One region of the Paenibacillus germinis genome, then DNA from elsewhere that is predicted to be linked to it. Evidence: riboswitches for the same ligand, from Rfam matches in the RefSeq annotation. Region 1 holds a riboswitch; the other holds the start of a gene.
The links. A riboswitch is a leader RNA that binds a small molecule or an ion and turns the genes downstream of it on or off. The one in region 1 is predicted to bind FMN.
Positions count from the first base shown of each region.

Region 2: linked by a shared signal. The riboswitch ahead of GC102_RS13030 (DMT family transporter) and the one ahead of ribD (bifunctional diaminohydroxyphosphoribosylaminopyrimidine deaminase/5-amino-6-(5-phosphoribosylamino)uracil reductase RibD) in region 1 are both predicted to bind FMN.

Region 1 covers NZ_WHOC01000149.1:98,088-107,964, forward strand. The annotation lists gene scpB (SMC-Scp complex subunit ScpB) at 89-691, opposite strand; gene GC102_RS27815 (segregation and condensation protein A) at 675-1,466, opposite strand; gene GC102_RS27820 (site-2 protease family protein) at 1,483-2,124, opposite strand; gene ribH (6,7-dimethyl-8-ribityllumazine synthase) at 2,124-2,594, opposite strand; gene GC102_RS27830 (bifunctional 3,4-dihydroxy-2-butanone-4-phosphate synthase/GTP cyclohydrolase II) at 2,645-3,871, opposite strand; gene ribE (riboflavin synthase) at 3,919-4,590, opposite strand; gene ribD (bifunctional diaminohydroxyphosphoribosylaminopyrimidine deaminase/5-amino-6-(5-phosphoribosylamino)uracil reductase RibD) at 4,607-5,716, opposite strand; FMN riboswitch at 5,952-6,134, opposite strand; gene GC102_RS27845 (peptidylprolyl isomerase) at 6,338-6,769, opposite strand; gene GC102_RS27850 (NADP-dependent oxidoreductase) at 6,825-7,769, opposite strand; gene GC102_RS27855 (LysR family transcriptional regulator) at 7,914-8,816, shown strand; gene lysA (diaminopimelate decarboxylase) at 8,897-9,877, opposite strand, start outside.
Region 2 covers NZ_WHOC01000069.1:135,895-145,771, reverse strand. The annotation lists gene GC102_RS13060 (alpha-amylase family glycosyl hydrolase) at 1-1,160, shown strand, start outside; gene GC102_RS13055 (DUF3231 family protein) at 1,231-2,235, opposite strand; gene GC102_RS13050 (MFS transporter) at 2,284-3,615, opposite strand; gene GC102_RS13045 (CBO0543 family protein) at 3,822-4,397, shown strand; gene GC102_RS13040 (hypothetical protein) at 4,477-4,845, shown strand; gene GC102_RS13035 (hypothetical protein) at 4,951-5,394, shown strand; FMN riboswitch at 5,501-5,647, shown strand; gene GC102_RS13030 (DMT family transporter) at 5,808-6,776, shown strand; gene GC102_RS13025 (FMN-dependent NADH-azoreductase) at 6,854-7,489, opposite strand; gene GC102_RS13020 (LacI family DNA-binding transcriptional regulator) at 7,800-8,819, shown strand; gene GC102_RS13015 (ABC transporter permease) at 8,849-9,673, shown strand; gene GC102_RS13010 (ABC transporter ATP-binding protein) at 9,770-9,877, shown strand, end outside.

The sequences.
Region 1 (9,877 bases):
ACAAAAAAACTCCACCTGCAAGAAAAAGTCTTCTCGTAGGTGGAGTTAGTATGACCCTAAAAAGGAAATGAAATGCATGTGCGGGTACTCATTCAGTTTCATCACTTACATCTTCAAGTGTAATCTGCTTCTGATCTCCGCCTAATCGGTCAAATAATAGACGTGTCTCTTCTTCCAGATCGAAATTCCCTTGGAAGCTTGCCGAATCCGGCAGTTCTGTAATCGAGCTAAGCCCGAAATATTCTAGAAATTGCTTGGAGGTTCCGTACAATATCGGTCTACCTACCGCATCGGCGCGTCCGACTTCTGTTATCAAGTCTTTGCCGGTTAAGGTCGCTAGGGCTCGATCGCATTTCACGCCGCGGATCTCCTCAATCTCGACTCTTGTAATTGGTTGTTTATAAGCAACAATGGATAAAGTCTCTAACGCGGCTTGCGATAGGGATGATCGTGAAGGTGAGTAAGCTAGACGTTCAAAATAAGGAGCATGCTCAGCTAAGGTTGTTAACTGATAGGCTCCAGCTACTTCCACAATCTGAATGCCACGCCCCTTTCGTTTGAACTCTGTTCTCATATCTTTGAGCAGATCTCGAATCAAATAAAGATCAAGCTCCGTGACTTCAGCCAATTGCTTGGCATCCAAGCCTTCGTCGCCAGAGGCAAAGAGCAGTCCTTCAATAATTGATTTCATCTGTTGGAAATTGAGTGTCAATGTCAGAAACCTCCTCTTTCGCCTGGATGACGATGTCTTCAAATAGCTTGTACTGATAACAAATAACTTTTTTCATTTTCATTAATTCGAGTATGGCTAAGAAAGTCACGACTATTTCTTCACGTGTCATTTCGTAATCGAATAGCTTCGAGAAAAGCAGCTTGCCGCCTTTAACTTTAAGTAAGTCAACTACCTCTCTAATGCGGTCTTTGACGGAAATTTCATCTCTTCGAATTCTTGTAACGACATTGCGGTTAGCCAGCTTCCGTAAAGTCCGTTGAAAGGCAAATAAGAGGTCTGCGACATCAAGCCCCTCAACAGGATTCTCGTGAATATCAGGCAGGTAAGACGTTAAATCCTCAGGTTCACGTGTATACACGAGACTACGTTCTACTTCTTTATCCCTAAGCATATCGGCAATCGATTTGTACTTCCGGTATTCAATCAGCTTCGCAACAAGCTCTGCGCGAGGATCTAGAGAGTCGTCCATATCATCAAAATATTCATCAAATTCAATAACAGGCGGCTTAGGCAATAGCATTTTGCTCTTGATAGAAAGAAGTGTTGCTGCCATCACAAGAAATTCACTCGTAATATCCAGCTCCAGTTCATGCATTGCTTGCACATAACCCAAGTACTGGTCTGTAATTTCTTTGATCGGAATATTATAAATGTCAAGTTCATTTTTATCGATAAGATGAAGCAATAGATCAAGGGGGCCTTCAAATGCTTCTAACTTATAGGTTACTTTCATTTTGTTCTCCCCCTTGTCATATTGAAAATAGATTCATTACAAACTGCGCGGCAAACGGATAAATATGGCCTAGCGCCCATTGGCCAACCGGTGTAATCAGTAAAACAATAACGAGAATAAGTGCATAACGTTGATTACGAGTAAACCATCCCTGCTTTTTGTAAGGAACAAGCCCTTTTATAATATGCCATCCGTCGAGCGGATAAAGGGGCAGCATATGTATCAGACAAATCATTAAATTGACGATGACGCAGTATTGCAAATAGACTCGCCACTGTTCAACGGTTATGGACTCAGTCGCTCCTCCTACCAAATCCGGAAGAAAGAAATAGAGCCACCAGAAGAACAAAACGAGCAGCAAATTCGTAAAAGGACCCGCTAAATAAACAAGTGTGTGGGATAGCCTCGGTCTTTTCTTAAATCGTGATTCATCTACCGGTAATTTCTTCGACCAACCATAGGGCCCGAAGATGATCATAGCTAGCCCCAAGGCATCTAAATGTGCCAAGGGGTTTAGCGATAACCGTTTGCTTTCTCGAGCCGTCCGATCTCCGAGCAGCCAAGCTACCCCCGCATGAGCTGCGTCGTGCAGCGTCATTGCGATCAGAAAAGCGAACAACCTGGGCAGCAGTGTTTCCAGATGATAATAAGAAAGCATTACGAAGTGAATTGCTTCGTCAAATTCGCCATTTCAATCGCTGTTACGGCAGCTTCCCAGCCTTTATTTCCAGCTTTGGTACCCGCACGTTCTACCGCTTGCTCAATGGAATCTGTTGTTAAAACACCGAAAATTGTAGGAACGCCTGTTTTCAGGTTAATAGCAGATACACCTTTCGCTACTTCGCTGCACACATAATCAAAATGCGGAGTTGATCCTCGAATTACCGCACCTAGTGTGATAACAGCATCGTACTTTCCGCTTTCAGCCATTTTTTGAGCGATTAGCGGAAGTTCAAATGCTCCTGGTACCCAAGCAATATCTACTTCATCTTCATTTACACCATGACGTTTCAGAGCGTCTTGAGCGCCACCCAACAATTTGGATGTAATAAATTCATTGAAACGACCTACAACGATACCATATTTCAAGTTTTGCGAAATTAAATGTCCTTCAAAAATGTTAGCCATGGTGAGATTCTCCCTTTCCTATTTGAACAAGTTATTTGATTTAATTAAATTTAAATACCACTGCCCGAGTCTTGAAAACTCAGCATATGGCCAAGCTTGTTTTTCTTCGTTTGTAAATAATTAAGGTTATCAGCTTTACTGTCCATTTGAATTGGTACCCGCTCAACCACTTCAAGGCCGTAGCCTTCAAGACCTTTAATTTTGCGTGGATTATTCGTTAAAAGACGAAGCTGCGTGATGCCAAGATCTTTCAAAATTTGCGCCCCAATCCCATAATCCCGAAGATCTGGAGCAAAGCCTAGCTTAATATTCGCTTCTACGGTGTCTAATCCCTGCTCTTGCAAGGCATAGGCCTTCAATTTATTGATTAAACCGATTCCGCGACCTTCCTGTCGCATATATAATAATACACCATTGCCCTCTTCATCAATCTGTTTTAATGCGGCATCCAGTTGTGGACCGCAGTCGCAGCGATGAGAATGGAAAACATCCCCAGTCAAGCACTCGGAATGCACGCGTACCAACGTTGGTTTAGAAGGGTCAATTGTCCCTTTGACAAGGGCCACGTGTTCTTTGTTATCAAGCAGGTTCGTATAAGCAATAGCCTTGAAAACGCCGAAGTCGGTAGGAAGTTTAATTTCAACCTCACGTTCAACTAATTTCTCCTGCTGATTCCGATAATGGATTAAGTCCTGAATCGTGATAATACACAAGTCGTGTTTCGCTGCAATTTCCATCAGGTCCGGTACACGTGCCATCGTCCCGTCTTCCTTGATGACTTCACAAATGACTCCTGCTGGGTAAGAGCCACACAAGATAGCTAGATCTATCGTCGCTTCCGTATGTCCAGCTCTGCGAAGGACACCGCCCTTCTTGGCAATCAGAGGAAAAATATGGCCAGGTCTGCGGAAATCCTGCGGTTTTGTTGCGGGATCAATCAAGCCCATAATCGTTCTTGAACGCTCATGCGCAGAGATCCCTGTGCTTGTATCCATATGGTCAACTGAAACGGTAAACGCTGTTCCGTGATAATCCGTATTTCGAGCGACCATGGGAGGCAGCTCAAGTTCTTGTGCACGTTCTTCGGTTATAGGGGCACAAACGAGTCCGCGTCCCTCTCTGATCATGAAATTAATGACCTCTGGCGTAGTTTTATCAGCAAGTGCGATAAAATCGCCTTCGTTTTCACGATCCTCATCATCTACAACAATAATGACTTTACCAAGTTTAAGATCATTCAGCGCTTCTTCTATGGTGTTGAAGATTATTTGTGTCATATTCACCTCTCCTTAGAGCTTTGCTTTAGCAAAGCTTCTTCAAGCTCCTACATAAAGCCGTTATCGGCAAGGAAGCTCGCAGTTAGCGTACTTTTCCTTTTCCCGTTTCCATCCGAAGATTCAAATGGACCGAACTTTAGCAGGCGCTCCATATATTTGCCTAGCACGTCACATTCTATGTTGACCGTATCCCCGGCCTTTTTATCATGTAGGACTGTTTGAGCAAGGGTATGCGGGATGATGGAAACCGCCACTTCACGATCATTGACATCAACAACGGTAAGGCTTATGCCGTCAATTGTGATGGAACCCCCGGAAATGATATATCGGAAAATGTGCTTATTCTCCGGTTCGAACCGGTAAACGACCGCATTTTCTTCGGGTATTCGTGAAAGGATCGTTGCGGTTGCATCCACATGCCCTTGAACAATGTGCCCGCCGAACCGGCCATTCGCTGCCATCGCTCGCTCTAAATTCACGCGTGTGCCTGTTTGTAGTTTGCGAAGATTCGTCTTACGGTATGTTTCTGGCATAACATCCACGGAAAATGAGTCGTTATCAAAGGCTATGACCGTCAAACAAACGCCATTTACAGAAATACTGTCACCCAAATGGACATCTTCAAGCACTTTCTTGGCAGCGATGGTCAACACCATCGCTTGCCCTTGACTATGAATGCGGCGCATGTGGCCGATTTCTTCAATAATTCCGGTAAACATGCAAGTCCTCCATTCGTTAGCTCTTATAATTCGGATAGCCGGTTATGCAAATATCCGGTCCGAACTGCTCGACCTTGATTCGGTCGAGCGTTATCGCATCATCCATCTTCGCGAAGCCATCGAAGTTGATGTTTACAGGTGCTGCAGAGCCGCCGCCGACGATTTTCGGCGCAAACATCAGCACCAGCTTGTCGATCAGGCGATGCTCCAGCATAGCGCCGTTGAGCTTCCCTCCACCCTCTAGGAGGATGGAGCCGATCTCGCGCTCGCCCAGCTGCCGCATGGCGAGCGTCAGGTCCACCTGCAGGCCGTCCCCGCAGGTGAGGACCGTGATGCCGCGCGCTTCCAGCGCGGCACGCCGTGAATGGGGCGCCTGTGCGCTCGCGAGCAGGATCGTCGGCTGACGATCCTGCTCCGTGAGCACCCGGGCGCCCAGCGGGACTCGCAAGAGCGAGTCCGCGACGATCCGTACCGGCTGCACAGCCGGTACGTCGCCGCGCGCGCTCAGCAGCGGGTCGTCGGCGATAACGGTGCTTACGCCGACCATGATACCCTGGTGCCGATGGCGCAGGGTATGAACAAAGGCACGCGACGCTGGCGACGTGATCCACTTGCTGTCGCCGGTCTTCGAGGCAATGCGGCCGTCAAGCGTGCTCGCTGTCTTCATCGTCACATAAGGCATGCGGGTAACGATGTATTTGTTGAAGGCCTCGTTCATTGCCGCGGCCTCCTCTGCAAGCAGCCCAACCGTCACGTCGAGACCATGCTCTCGCAGCTTTGCGATACCTGTCCCAGCAACCTGCGGGTTCGGATCAGTTCCAGCGACGACAACCCGTGACACGCCGGCCTCAATGAGTCGGTCGCTGCACGGTGGCGTCTTGCCAAAGTGACTGCACGGCTCTAATGTCACATAAGCTGTGCTGCCCTTAGTTTCCTCGCCTGCCATTTGCAAGGCGAGAACCTCGGCATGGCCATGTCCGCGCTTTAGGTGCGCTCCCATGCCAACGATGCGTCCATTTTTAACAAGGACACACCCTACTACGGGATTAATTCCCGTCTGACCAAGAGCACTTTCTGCCATTTGCAGAGCAAGTCTCATGTAGGCTTCGTCATTCAGTACATGCACGAAGTTCACCGCCTTTCAGGTCCATTCCAAAATTTGAATGCAAAAAGGCCCCTCCGTGTATCGGATAGGGGCCAGAGATTGTCTAGATAACACGAAGAAGCTTCATCTATTCATACTTGCCGCATTTTTGATCAAATCAAACAACAACGACGTATCTGCTTCAAAAAACAGACCTGCCGAATTTTTGTTTACGTGAAAAAATGTACAAGCATGCATAGCGAAATCAAATGTTCGCGTTTTCCTTCTCCCATCCAGACTATACTGTCGGTTCCGGAATTGCACCGGATCAGCCGTAGCGAAGCTGTGTGTCAGGTACCGCTAGCTTCAAAACGGGTCACGGACTTATCGAAATCATATAACGGGTACATGCTATCGAATCACCGCCGGTGTGGAATTTCACCACGCCCCGAAGGTTTTGCATACATATAAAAGTAACTTACAACTAAGAACTAGCTAAAAATTACTTTGGTAATGAAAAATTTATCACTCACACTTACAAAAAGCAAGTGCTTTTTTCCTTTTCACATTAATTCCTTACTTTTTCTATGAATTCACTCGGAATTAGATTGAAAAAGAAACCTATTGAAATTAATCAACAGGCTTCTTTTCGATTATGCCAAATTATACTTCTACAACTTCAACTTTCTCCATCAAATCTTTTCCTTTGAAAGCATCAACTAACTCCATACCTTTGGACACTTTACCGAAAACAGTGTGCCCACCATCCAAGTGAGGTTGCGGTTGGTAAGCAATATAAAATTGGCTTCCACCCGTATTTCTGCCTGCATGAGCCATAGCCAAGGAGCCGCGCTCATGTTTGTTCGGGTTGATTTCACAGTTGATTTGGTAACCAGGGCCACCAGTTCCTGTTCCTGTAGGACAACCACCTTGTGCTACGAATCCTGGAATAACACGATGAAAAACAAGTCCGTTGTAGAAACCGGAGTTTGCTAATTTTTCAAAGTTAGCAACGGTATTCGGTGCATCGTTTTCGAAAAGATCGATAACAACTTCGCCGCCACCTGCTAGTTTAATTTTTGCTTGTTTGGCCATTTGTGGTCCACTCCTTTAGGAAATAATATCTTATTCTACTATGAAAACTTCCATTTCACAAACTGCGCTGTATTTCTAACACAATTCTACCCCGACCATGTCCTGTTTGACTCTGAATATGCGCATCCCGCGCTGCGTGAAGTGGATAAGAATGGCTAATGATTGCTTTCACATGGCCATCGGCCATAACCTGTGCGATTTCCTGCATCGCATCTGCAGATAGCAAGGTATTGGAGAATTCAGCTCGAATGCCTAGCTCACGAGCTTTTTCGGGTGATATTTGTCCTGCGAATGACAAAAGTACGCCGCCTCTTTTTACAACGGCATAAGAACGTTCTAGCGTGTCACCGCCAACCGTATCCAATACCATATCCACTTCCTTCACAATGTCTTCGAACCTACACGACGTATAGTCAATAACTTCTGAAGCTCCTAATGCCTTAACCATTTCCACATTCGCTGCGCTGCAAGTCCCTATAACCTGAGCCCCTTGCCAAACAGCCAGTTGTACAGCGAATGAACCAACGCCCCCTGCAGCACCATGAATCAACACTCGTTGACCCTTCTGGATATTACCATTGACAAATAAAGCTTGCCAAGCTGTCGTTGCCCCTCCAGAAATGGAAGCTGCTTCCGCAAAGCTAAGCTCTGGTGGTTTGATAGCTAACCGTTCGATGTCTGTCGTGATGTATTCTGCATACGCACCAGTCGAGCTGCGCCCAAACACTTCTTGCCCTATTTGAAACTTCGTAACATACTTCCCCACATCCTCAATAATTCCGGCTATCGCCGACCCCGGTATATACGGGAACTGCATGGGTCGCAGATGTTTGAAAATCCCCTGCCGCTGCTTCCAATCAATGGGTAATACGCCTGCTGCATGCACCTTAATCAGTACCTCGTTGTCACCCGGTCTTGGACATTCGATTGACTCCAATTGCAATTCTTCGACTCCTCCGTATTGATGTACGCGTATGGCTTGCATCTTTGACGTTTTCATCCTTATTTATCCCCTCTCTGGTCATGAACGCTCTTATTTACTTCCTTCTTCTCCTCATTGTAAAATGAAAATTATATAAAAAATAATATATCTTTAGTTATCTATTCATATCTTTAAGTATATGGATTAGGGGGGCGATATGTGATGGAGATGCTGCAGCTTCATTATTTTCAAATGGTTGCAAAGTTAGAGCACATGACGAAAGCAGCGGAGATCCTCCAAATTGCTCAGCCAGCGCTTAGTAAAACCATAGCTCGTTTGGAGGCCGATGTTGGGGTGCCTTTGTTTGATCGGCAAGGTCGGCAAATCAAGCTTAACCAATATGGCAAAGCCTTTTTAGTCAAAGTAAATTCGTCTCTTCGTGAGCTGGAGGAAGGTAAGCGCGAAGTTGCCGATATGGCTGGACTTGAGCATGGGCAGGTTTACATCGCGACGACGACGATAAGCCGATTTTCGGATCTCTTCGGCTCCTTTGCTTCTTCACACCCGTCCATCAATTTTAAACTTACTCAAGCTGCCTCTGAAGAGTCCAAGATGCATCTGCTGCTAAACGGTGAAGTCGATCTCGCCATCACGTTCTGCTTACCTTCCGACTCCGAAAGCAAGGGGATTACAAGTATTCCTTTTTTGACGGAACAATTGTGGTTAGCTGTTCCACCAGGCCACCGACTTATTGGGCGTGAAAGTATTCACTTACAAGAAGCAGCTAATGATGCATTCATCGTCTTAAAGGAAGAACATCGCTTTAGGCAGAAAACAGATTCGTTGTGCCATCAGGCGGGATTTTCACCTAAAATCATCTGTGATGTGAATGACTATTCCGCGATTAGCAGCCTCGTGCAGGCAGGAATGGGAGTTTCTTTGGTGACCTCCTCTTCAAAGGGGAAAGAAAACTCACCCCATTTGCTTCGTATTCATGAGCCTATTTGTGAACGTACTTTTCAGCTTGCTTGGCTGCAGCATCGGTACCTCTCCAAAGCGGCTCAATTGTTCCGCGACTATGTCACCACTTATTTTCCAGACAAAAAGCCTCGAAACTCGAACTGACATTCCATTTCAAGAGGAAAAAAACGCAAAGAAGGAAACCCCGTGAAAGCTGAGGTTTCCTATTTTTTATTTAAACCAATTTAAACGGTCTCACTCATTTGTTTCATTCTTGCAGGAATGATGTCATTACCAACGATGTTATCGAACGTTTCTCGTTTCACGACGAGATCACTTTGACCATCTTTCACGAAGACAACGCCAGGACGGCGGATACGGTTATAATTGCTTGCCATTGCATAATTGTAGGCACCTGTACAAGATACAGCGAGAACGTCTCCTGAACTTACTTTTGGCAGGTTCAGATCCCAAATCAGCATATCGCCGCTCTCACAGCATTTCCCTGCAATAGATACAACCTCTGTCGGTTGTTCTGTAGCGCGGTTAGCCAACATCGCCTCATACACAGCCTCATATAAAGCTGGGCGTGGGTTGTCAGTCATGCCGCCATCTACGGCTACGTATTTACGTACCCCTGGAATTTCCTTTGTTGTACCTACTGTGTACAGCGTAGTTCCCGCGTCACCAACGATGCTGCGGCCTGGTTCAACCCAGATTTCAGGCATTGGAAAATCATTGCTGCCGAAATTGTCTTTAATCGCATCTGTAATAGCTTTAACGTATACGGCAACCGGAAGTGGGCTGTCTTCGCTCACGTAACGAATTCCGAAACCGCCGCCAAGGTTAATGACCTTGAACGTAACGCCTATTTCTTTACGAACTTGAACGGCAAAGCCAGCCACTTTCTCAGCTGCCATGCGGAAGCCTTCTACTTCAAAAATTTGGGAACCAATATGGGAATGAACGCCCAATAGCTCCACGTTGCTTAATTGCGAAGCTTCTTGAACAGCGCGGAATGCTGATCCATTGCCCATGTCGAAACCGAATTTGGAATCCGTCTGGCCTGTAGAAATATATTCATGCGTATGTGCCTCAACGCCAGGCGTAATACGCAGTAAGATTTTCACCTTTTGGCGCTTCTCTCCGGCAATTGCATTCAACATTTGAAGTTCGATAAAGTTATCTACGACGAAACAGCCGATTTTGGCATCGATCGCCATTTC
Region 2 (9,877 bases), on a different contig from region 1:
ATACACTTTGGCTGATGCCTTTCAACGAAGTTGGACATGAGGGACGGATAGGTAAGTATGGCGACCCCTATGCGGTAAAAGATTTTTATTCCATTGATCCCAGCTTCGGAACCAAAGAGGATCTACTCTCATTTATTCGAAAAGCTCATGACAACGGAATCAAAGTCATTATGGATTGGGTGTTGAACCGCACAAGTGTGGATCACATTATGACAAGAAGCCATCCGGAATATTTTACTCGAAATGAACAAGATGAGATCTATTATGATGTTCCCAATCGGGCGTATTTCGCCGGGCTAGAATTTAGTAACCGCGAGATGAGGAAATATGTCATTGAGGCTATGAAATATTGGATCGTTCAGTTTGATTTTGACGGTATTCGATTGGACGATTCGGACATAACTCCGTTTGATTTTCTCTCTGAAATTAAGCATGCGCTGCAAGAAGTGAAAGCTGATCTTATCCTAATCTCACAGTCCTACGATGAGTATCATCATATTGAATCTTGTGACTTGACCTACGACGGCAGTCCCCGCATTCTGATAAGCGATATGGTTTACGGTACAATCACACAGAGCGATTTTATAGCGATTTATAACTCTTATAAGTACAGCTTTCCTAGGAATGCGCTAAGAATGAGTTGGCTGGAGGAAAAAGAACGGTCGAGAGCATGTGACTTTTTTGGCGAAAAGCTTGCAAAAGCTGCAGCTTCTATCTTGCTGACGCTTGAAGGTGTTCCATGCATCATGATGGGGCAGGAATTTAATGAGAGTACGTTGGAAACATGGACATCCTTATTCGATGAATATAAGCTGAACTGGGATCAATTCGATATGGATATGTTCGAGCACTATCAATTTCTGATTCATCTTCGGACGAACAATCCGGCATTTTGGAGTGGAGAATTAACGTTTATTCGCAACTCTGAAGAGCAGGTGTTATCTTACTTGAGGCAGTACGAGGATTGTAAGTATTTGATCATAGTTAACTTATCAAAGGATGCTTTGTTTGTTCAATTAGATAATGACGCGTTAGCAGGCGATGTTATCAAGGACAGTAAAAATGTGATCTATCGAACCGGAAGAGACGACCGCCGCTCTGATAATGATTCATCCAGTTTATGGATCGATAGCTATGAAACAATGATATATAAAATATAAAACTAAATTTCATAATCACTGAAAAGCCCTCTTTGAACATCTACAAAGAGGGCTTTAATAATAAGTGGTATTATTGGTCTTTAGCAATTTCTTTTCTGTTTGGTGCAATTGGAGGTTGTTCTAACCATTTATTTTTTATCATGAGATCAAACCAATTTTTTGATACAGTTAGATCTTTGAGAATGATTCGCTCATAATCAAGAATTAGGTCAGACCTCATGGAACCCGCTAGTCCTAATCCATGATAGGATTGAGAAGTCAGAAACAAAAAACCAGTGTGATACATGATAAGTTTATCTGAAAACGGTGAATCTGTAGATTCCGTTATTTCCGTTTCCCATGACATCGGAACAGGTAAATTATCATCTTTTAGTTTTTTACTTAGCAATTGAATGTGGTCATTTGACGTTTGAACGGCATCTGTTAGAAATTTTCTTATTTCTTTGGTTCCGGCAATTTGACTAAATGCAATTCCAAGTGTTTTTGCCATTATACTTTTCTTTAAGTTAAGGGAAATATTACCTATTTCTATGGCTGAAAGAGGACGCTTATCTCCCCAAAAACCATCGAGATATTTTTTGCTATCAATAAACTCTGGGTTTGAACGGGGGAAAAAATATGGGTCTCTTTGAAAGTGCCCCTTTTCAAGTAATAAATCAACGGTACGTTGGTACATATTTTTTCCATCCGTCAAACAGGAATCAAAAAAATCCCTTAAATCTTTTCTAACTGATGTAGTAAGCGAATATATGTGACCATTTAAACCATGTATGGTCATCAGATACAAATAATCCAAACAAAAAATATCGGAAAATAACCTTCCAATATTGGGATTGAGATCTGCTTCTGTAAACCCTATGGGCAATGGAAATCCATCATTAAGAATAAAGGTCGAAACCTGCTGCAATTGATTTTCTGATATTTTTATTGCATCAGCAAAAATCTCTCTAATGGACGTATCTTCTATAATAGAAAGCATATATTTATTTACTTGATTTACCATAGATTCATTTACATATTGCCCCCACAAAGCTCCGATTTCAGTCGAAGTTAGTTTTAATTGAGTTTCGTTCATAGCTATATCACCTCTAAAAATTAGATTGTCCAATTAAAAAAGGATTTATCATTTATCTCCGTAGGAAGCTGCCACAGGTGCAGTTAGCTTGTACCAAAGCATCATGCCCAGTGAAATCAGACCTATCAAAAATAAAAGGCCATAAACATGTTTGAAGGAATAAGGAAGTGACGTATTCTTTTGAATTTCAAGTAGTATGCCACAAATCGCAACCGAAATTGAACCTCCAAAAAATTGGATAAGCTGCATGAGCCCCATGCCCGATCCAATTAATGATTTTGGAAGAATACGTGAGGTCTCGTTGTTTAAAGACGCTATCGTTGCTGAAAAAGCAGGAGAAAAACAAAGATATCCAAGAAGTATAACAAGTGGTGAAGCGCCGAGAGTCAAATAAAAAGCGATCATCACGAAAGATAAAATACAATGCCCTATAAACATAAAGCGTAGATTACCGTATCGATCAATCCATCGTCCGACGAAACGTGTCAAGAAGGCCGATAAAATGGCCCCTGGTGCAATGGTTAAGCCAATCATCATAGCCGATTGATCGAAGACCTTGGCTAACACCAACGGCATTAGAAATAAATTACCAAGGTTCAATACTAATATACAAAACCCAATCGTAACAAGTTTACGATAAGCTGGATTGCCTAATAGTTCAGGGTTAATGAACGTATTGTTCGCTCGTTTCAAGTGCCAAGTGTGTACAAGCAATGAAAGACAACTCGCGATAAGCCAGGGGACAGAAAGTTGTGTCACAGCTAAAAGCAGCGTAGTAGCATTGACGATCGTTAAGAGAGCACCCAGAATGTCGAACCGAAAGGCTGTCGCATTTTCTTTGGGAAGCAAACGCACGAGAATCGGAAGTATGACCAGAACTAGACATGTAACTGCAAATAACCCGTTCCAACCAAGGTATTCGCTAATCAAGCCGCCAACGATCGGACCGAGCCCGAAAGCCATAGCACTCCCTGCGGAGATCATGGCGATGGCTGACCCCCGTCTTTCGATCGGAATATATCGACTAGCCAGAACCAAACCAAGGCCGGCCATCGCCCCTGCACCTGCGGACTGAAGAATTCGAGCCATAAGCAATGCATTGAAATCCCGGGCAAATAATCCGAAAACCGATGAAGATCCAAGCACCAAGAGCCCCACGGTCAGCAGCTTGCGAATCGGTAGGACATCTGAAAGCCTGCTGTAAATAACTGTCGATAAGGCATACCCGATGGAGTAGCTTGAAATTACCCACGATCCGAGATCTGCGGTGATGCCAAGATCTTGAATAATACTAGGGATAGAAACATTGAACATCGTCGTATTCATGACCACAATGAACAAGCCAATTGTCCATACCGGCATTACAATTTTATCGTTCATCTAATACCATCCTGTCTAACTAGAGATGTGTTTTATCTATCCCCTTATTATACAAATGTCAGTCAAACATAAAAAGAGCTGCCCGCGGCAGCTCTTTTTAGTTTCTTTGGTTAGCTGACTATTCCTTATATGCATAATAGAATGTTCTTTTATCCACACTAGAAGGTATGAAGCAATAGCAAAAAAAGCGAGGGGGAAAGATCTAAATGGAAAAGATATTATTGCGAATTTTATTTGCCTCATCATTAGCAGCTGCCCCATTCATCTTGAAACGAAAAAACCTGCTCATGTATCTGACTGTATTCTTTTCGAAATGCGTTTTATCAAGTTCGATAGATTCCTTCTTTATTAAAAAAGGGAAGATATCGTACCCCGTTCGTCCTTTCGCCAAAGTATTTGACACGAATATTTTGTACGATTTGTTATTCTATCCGCTTTTAAGTGTTATCTGGGTAAGATCGACTTATCAAAGCAAGCCAGTTGAACTCCTCACGAGAAGTTTATATTTTAGTGGACCAATGACTTTGCTTCAATGGTTTTTAGAAAGAAAAACCGATTTGTTTAGATGGAAATCCTGGTCTGTTGTTCATACATTTGCATCAATTAACTTTACTTTGTTTACAATAAGAGGTTTTGTAGGTTTATTAAAAAGGATTACGCCCGAAGTAAGAGGAGGAAATTTTGTAGAGGAACGATCCCATAGCAAGATGCCTTCACCTGAGTTCATAGCAAGTACGGCAAATCACCGTCTGCCAAATGAAAACTATGCACAAATCCAATAAAATTGAGAAATTATTATGGGCCATCGCACTCCCTGGGTTTGGTCAATTTTTAAACGGGAAATATGTCAAAGGAATCACGTTGATCATATTAGAATTTATCGTGAATTACATGTCCGATCTCAATCAAATTATAATCGACAGTTTTAAAGGAAACATTCAAGAGGCCATCCAACAAACCGATTATCATTGGTTAATGTTTTACCCTTGTCTTTACATGTTTGGTATCTGGGATGCTTATAAAGACGGGGGAGATACGGCAGAGTATGCGTATATTCCTTTTGTATTAGGCGCTTTTCTGGGGACGGTAGGAATCATCTACTCGGATGTGTTTCACCCTTTCAGTATTCTCTTGGGTCCAGTTTGGCTGCCTATGCTCTTTTCATTTGTTGGAATTGCAATTGGCGTTGCTATATTTCTTTTCTTAAAACGACGCCAGTCGATATTATAAAGGGTATCCCTGTCAGATATATAAGACAGTCGGAGATCCCTTTTTTTTTGTATCTATTACTAGTGTGTTCGTCTATGGTTTTATTGACTAGTAGGATTATATATCATGCGTGTCGTTATATACCCAATCGTCATTTCTCTCATAAGCATAAGATATAGTATGGGGGAAATGGGGGGTGAAAAAGTAATGCCGAAAAAAGTAATATCGAAGAAAGGAATAGTAAAGAAAGAAACAGTGAAGAAAGTGGTCGTGAAGAAGGAAATTCCAAAAAAAGAAATAGATATAGAGATAGTGGAAGAAGAAATAGTGAATAAAGAGTTGATGAAAAGCACGAGTGCAAGGGAGGGGAAAAATGGTATGACGAGAGTTTCAAGAGAAGAAATTATTGACAAAATTAACGAAGCGATAGATGTGCTGGGAGCCTCCAAGCGAAGTGTCACGGCAGATAAACTGAGACGAGCAGAGGAAGAAATTGATAAGGCCTTACGTATTCTTTTAAGAGCGCAACGTGAAATAAATACGAGAAGAAGTTGGTATATATCAGAGTGAAAAATGCGAAGCAGAGATGAAAATCCTTGCTTTTTTTATTTATCGGTGTTAACATCACTTTCAACGTTAACGTTTATTTGGACCAAATAAACAAACTAAATAAGATTTGAACCTTCGGGGCAGGGTGAAATTCCCTACCGGCGGTGATGGATACGTAAGTATCCAAAGCCCGCGACTCCCAGTCTGTATAGATTGGGACTGACTTGGTGAAATTCCAAGGCCGACGGTATAGTCCGGATGAGAGAAGGTGAAGGACAACTTGTTAAAAATTCAATTTTTAATAGGTCTGTTTGTCAATGCCCCTGTTGATTATAAACAGGGGCATTGTCTCTTTCAGAAGGTTCAATTCAAAACATCATCTAGGGATCTTTGAGCTAATCTCTCAAAGTCTCTCCTATTGGGAGGTTTTTGAATTGGAAAATGTATTTAAGCTAGGAAGTAAGCGCGCAAGTTTGTATTCATCAAGTTCCACAGGCATCAATGGGATCTGGTATGTGGCACTCGGAGCCACACTTTGGGGGTTGGACCCTCTCTTTCGAATCTTATTATTGAAAAGTTTTACCTCTGCACAAATAGTGTTCATTGAGCACTTGCTGTTGGCCTGCTATGCGCTTCCGGTACTTCTGAAGTACCGCAAGTCCTTAGCTGGCAAATTAACTCTAGCAGTTATTGGCGCTCTTCTATTTATTTCTTGGGGTGGATCGGCCATAGCCACCATACTCTTCACATCAGCTTTCGCTCACGGCAGTGCAAATTCCGTTTTGCTTTTGCAGAAGTTGCAGCCCTTATTCGCCATTGTATTGGCTCGTTTGCTGCTTAAAGAGACACTGCCTTCTAAATTTTTTGCCTATATCGTAATGGCGCTCCTAGGCACGTATCTGCTGACGTTTGGTTTTGCTTCCCCGGAGATGGGATTGAAGGATTTAGGTACGTTAAGCTGCTTATTTTCAATTCTGGCGGCTGTCTTATGGGGGGGATCGACCGTCATGGGTAAGTTCCTGCTTCAAAAAAACTTGGATTTCCCTGTTGTCACATCGCTGCGCTTCCTGATGGCGATCCCGCTGTTAACAGTTGTACTTTTGGTAAGTGGCGATGCTTGGCATGTAGGCGGTTCTAGTGGTGATCTAACACTTATCGCAGTCAACCTGCTGTTCCAGGCTTTTTTCCCAGGGTTGATCAGCATGCTCCTCTATTATAAGGGGCTGTCATCGACTAAAGCATTCTTTGCAACGCTTGCCGAGCTTGCTTTCCCTGCAGTAGGTGTCTGCATAAACTGGGTTGTATTTGGTCAAAAGCTGACCGTGGGACAACTAGTAGGCTTTGTATTTATTTGGTTAACCCTCTGGTTAATGAGCCGCAGTAAAGGGAATGTTTCTATATAAAATATGGACTGATACAAGAATATCAATCATTGAACGTAAAAAGAACCCGCTAGATTTAGCGGGTTCTTACTATTTTCTTAGAAACTAGCAGCAACTTCTTTTGCTTGAGCAATTGCTTTTTCTTTAATGGATTGAGCTTGATCCGGCGCAACAGCCATGCCTTCAACAAAAATGGCTTCGAAGGAAGGGATACCGTAGAATTGCGAGATTTTTTTCAGGTAGCTGAAGCCACTTTCAAATGCTGCAGCAGGGCCTTCGGAATAAATGCCGCCACTCGCTTGAATATGTAGGCCTTTTTTGTTTGTCAACAAACCAACAGGACCACTTTCCGTATATTTGAAAGTTTTACCTGCAACGGAAATTGCATCAATATAAGCTTTCAATACTGGAGGGAATGAGAAGTTCCACATTGGAGAAACAAAAACATATTTATCAGCAGCCACGAATTGGTCAACGATTGCGCCTAAACGTGCAACTTTTGCTTTTTCTGCATCAGATAGCTGGTCAAAAGCTGTTCCTGATTGAAGTTTTCCCCAACCGCTGAATACATCCGCATCAATTTGAGGAATATCTTGTTTGAACAGATCAACATGAATAACCTCATCTGATGGATTTGCTTCACGGTATGCCTCGATAAATTCTTTTCCTACCGCTAGACTGAATGATGTTTGGTGGTCATGCGGGTGTGCAGTGATATAAAGTACTGTTGCCATAATTAAAACTTCCCTTCTATACTTAAAATAATTACAGTTGTTATTATAACTTATTTTGAGTAAATATCAAACAATAAATTAGTTACTTATAATAAGGGTAAATAATGGAGTGGTTATTAGTTTCAAATGAGGATCGCCCAGGGAGCATGTTAGCTCGCATACGGGCGGTCTTTTTTTATGAAAAGAAGCATAAGAAAGTAATCAAGGTATTTGATTGTTTTGAAGATTTACAATTTATTATCTTGTGGTTGACACAGGAAAAACAAAAATACGTTATTTTTGATATGTGGGAACGGTCTCACACGAAGAAATGAGGTTGCACATGGAGCTTACGATTAAGGAAATTGCCCTGCGTGCCGGCGTATCCAAATCAACCGTGTCGCGGGTGATTTCTGGCAAGGGCTATACCAGCTTGGAGGTACGCGATAGGGTGCTCCAGCTGATTGAAGAATTGCAATATAGGCCCAATGCAGTAGCAAGGGCTATGGTTTCACAGAGAACGCACAACATTGGTGTACTTATTTATCGCCAGCATCATCCTATTGCGTCTCATCCGTTTTACGGCAAAATTCTTGATGCTATTTTAATGACAGCCGCAAGTTTAAATTATTCCGTTTTCGTTACAACAGATCATGATATGTCGCTGCGTTCTGCTGATTTTATGATGGAAAAAAGGGTGGACGGACTGATCCTGATCAGCCGCTTGCAGCAGAACGTCATTGATTACATCACTAACTTCGGAGTTCCCTACGTGATGGTCAATGGCTCTACGGATGTCGACGGCGTCATGCATATTGTTAATCAAGACGAGGAAGGCGGACGGATGGTCGCCGAATATCTAACGGAATTAGGGCATCGTCAGATTTTCGTGATTGCCGGACCGCAGACGCATCGCAGCCACAATTTGAGGCTGAAAGGTTTTAAGAATTACATGGCAGGAATTGGGGTTCCGATCCCATCATCATCGATCTTACAGGCCTCGACTTCCACCTTTGGAGAAGGGTATGAGTTAATGCGCAGCCACTGGGAGCAGTTTGGTGCGGGCGGGTTTACATCGCTATTTGCCACCAACGATATGATAGCGCTGGGTGCCATGAAGTTTATGTTGGAGCAATCGGTACGCATTCCTGAACAGGTAGCGGTTGTAGGCTTTGATGATATCGATTTTGCCGCTATGTTCTCACCCTCATTAACAACGATCAGGGTCAATACAGAGGAGATGGGGACTCAGGCCTTTAGCTTGTTAGACAAGCTTATCCGTCAGGAAGTGAACATAGAGAATCCCAAGCAGCTTGTACCCAGATTGATTGTCCGGCAATCAACCCAATAAATTCTCTCGAAAAGGAGTGGTTAGTCCGCATGCGTTGGTATTTAAAAGCGATAGGCCCACGAAAAATCGTGGAATTTATCATACTTGTTGTGTTCGTTATCTTTTTCTTGGGCCCGCTGCTCAACCTAGCCATACTGGCTTTTACCGGCAAATGGACCTACCCAGACATCTTGCCGCACGAATGGTCACTGAAATGGTGGACATTTGTGTTAAAGCAGGAGGATATCGCGAAATCGATCGGCTTGTCGTTTATGATCGCATCCATCGTGACCGCTCTATCCATTGTTCTTTGTATCCCAGCGGCCTATGCGTTTGCTCGCATACGTTTTCCACTTAGTCGGTTCTTCCTGTTCTCGTTTCTATTGACACATGCTTTTCCGAAAATGGGACTTTATGTTTCGATCGCTGTACTCTTTTACAAACTGGGATTGATGAACACGTTGATCGGCGTTGTTTTGATCCATATGATCAATGTGCTCATGTTCATGACCTGGATTCCAACGGCTGCTTTCCGTAATGTGCATACAGCTCAGGAAGAGTCGGCCAGGGATGTGGGGGCGAGCCCGTTCCGCGTATTCCGCAGTATTACGCTGCCGATGGCAATGCCGGGTATTATCGTGGCTTCGATCTTTACGTTCCTTAATTCGCTGGATGAAGCCCAAGGTACTTTTCTGGTGGGCATCCCTAATTATAAAACGATGCCGATCGTCATGTACTCTATCATCAGTGATTATCCAGCCTACGCGGGTGCTGTATTTTCCATTATCTTGACAGCTCCGACGATTATCCTACTGTTGGCCGCGCAGCGCTTTGTAAGTGCAGATATTATGTCCAGCGGTTTCCAACTCAAATGACAATAGACCATTTAACAAAGCGTATGCTTCCGATGCGAGTTTTGTTTCGAAGTATCACTTAGAAGCAACGCTCAACAAAACTTTTAGGGGGCACATATGGACATTCAGCTTTCCGTTCAACAATTGACGAAGCGCTATAAAACAGGAGAAGGCGTAACAGGGATCAACCTCGATGTTCGCAAAGGCGAATTAATCACACTGCTG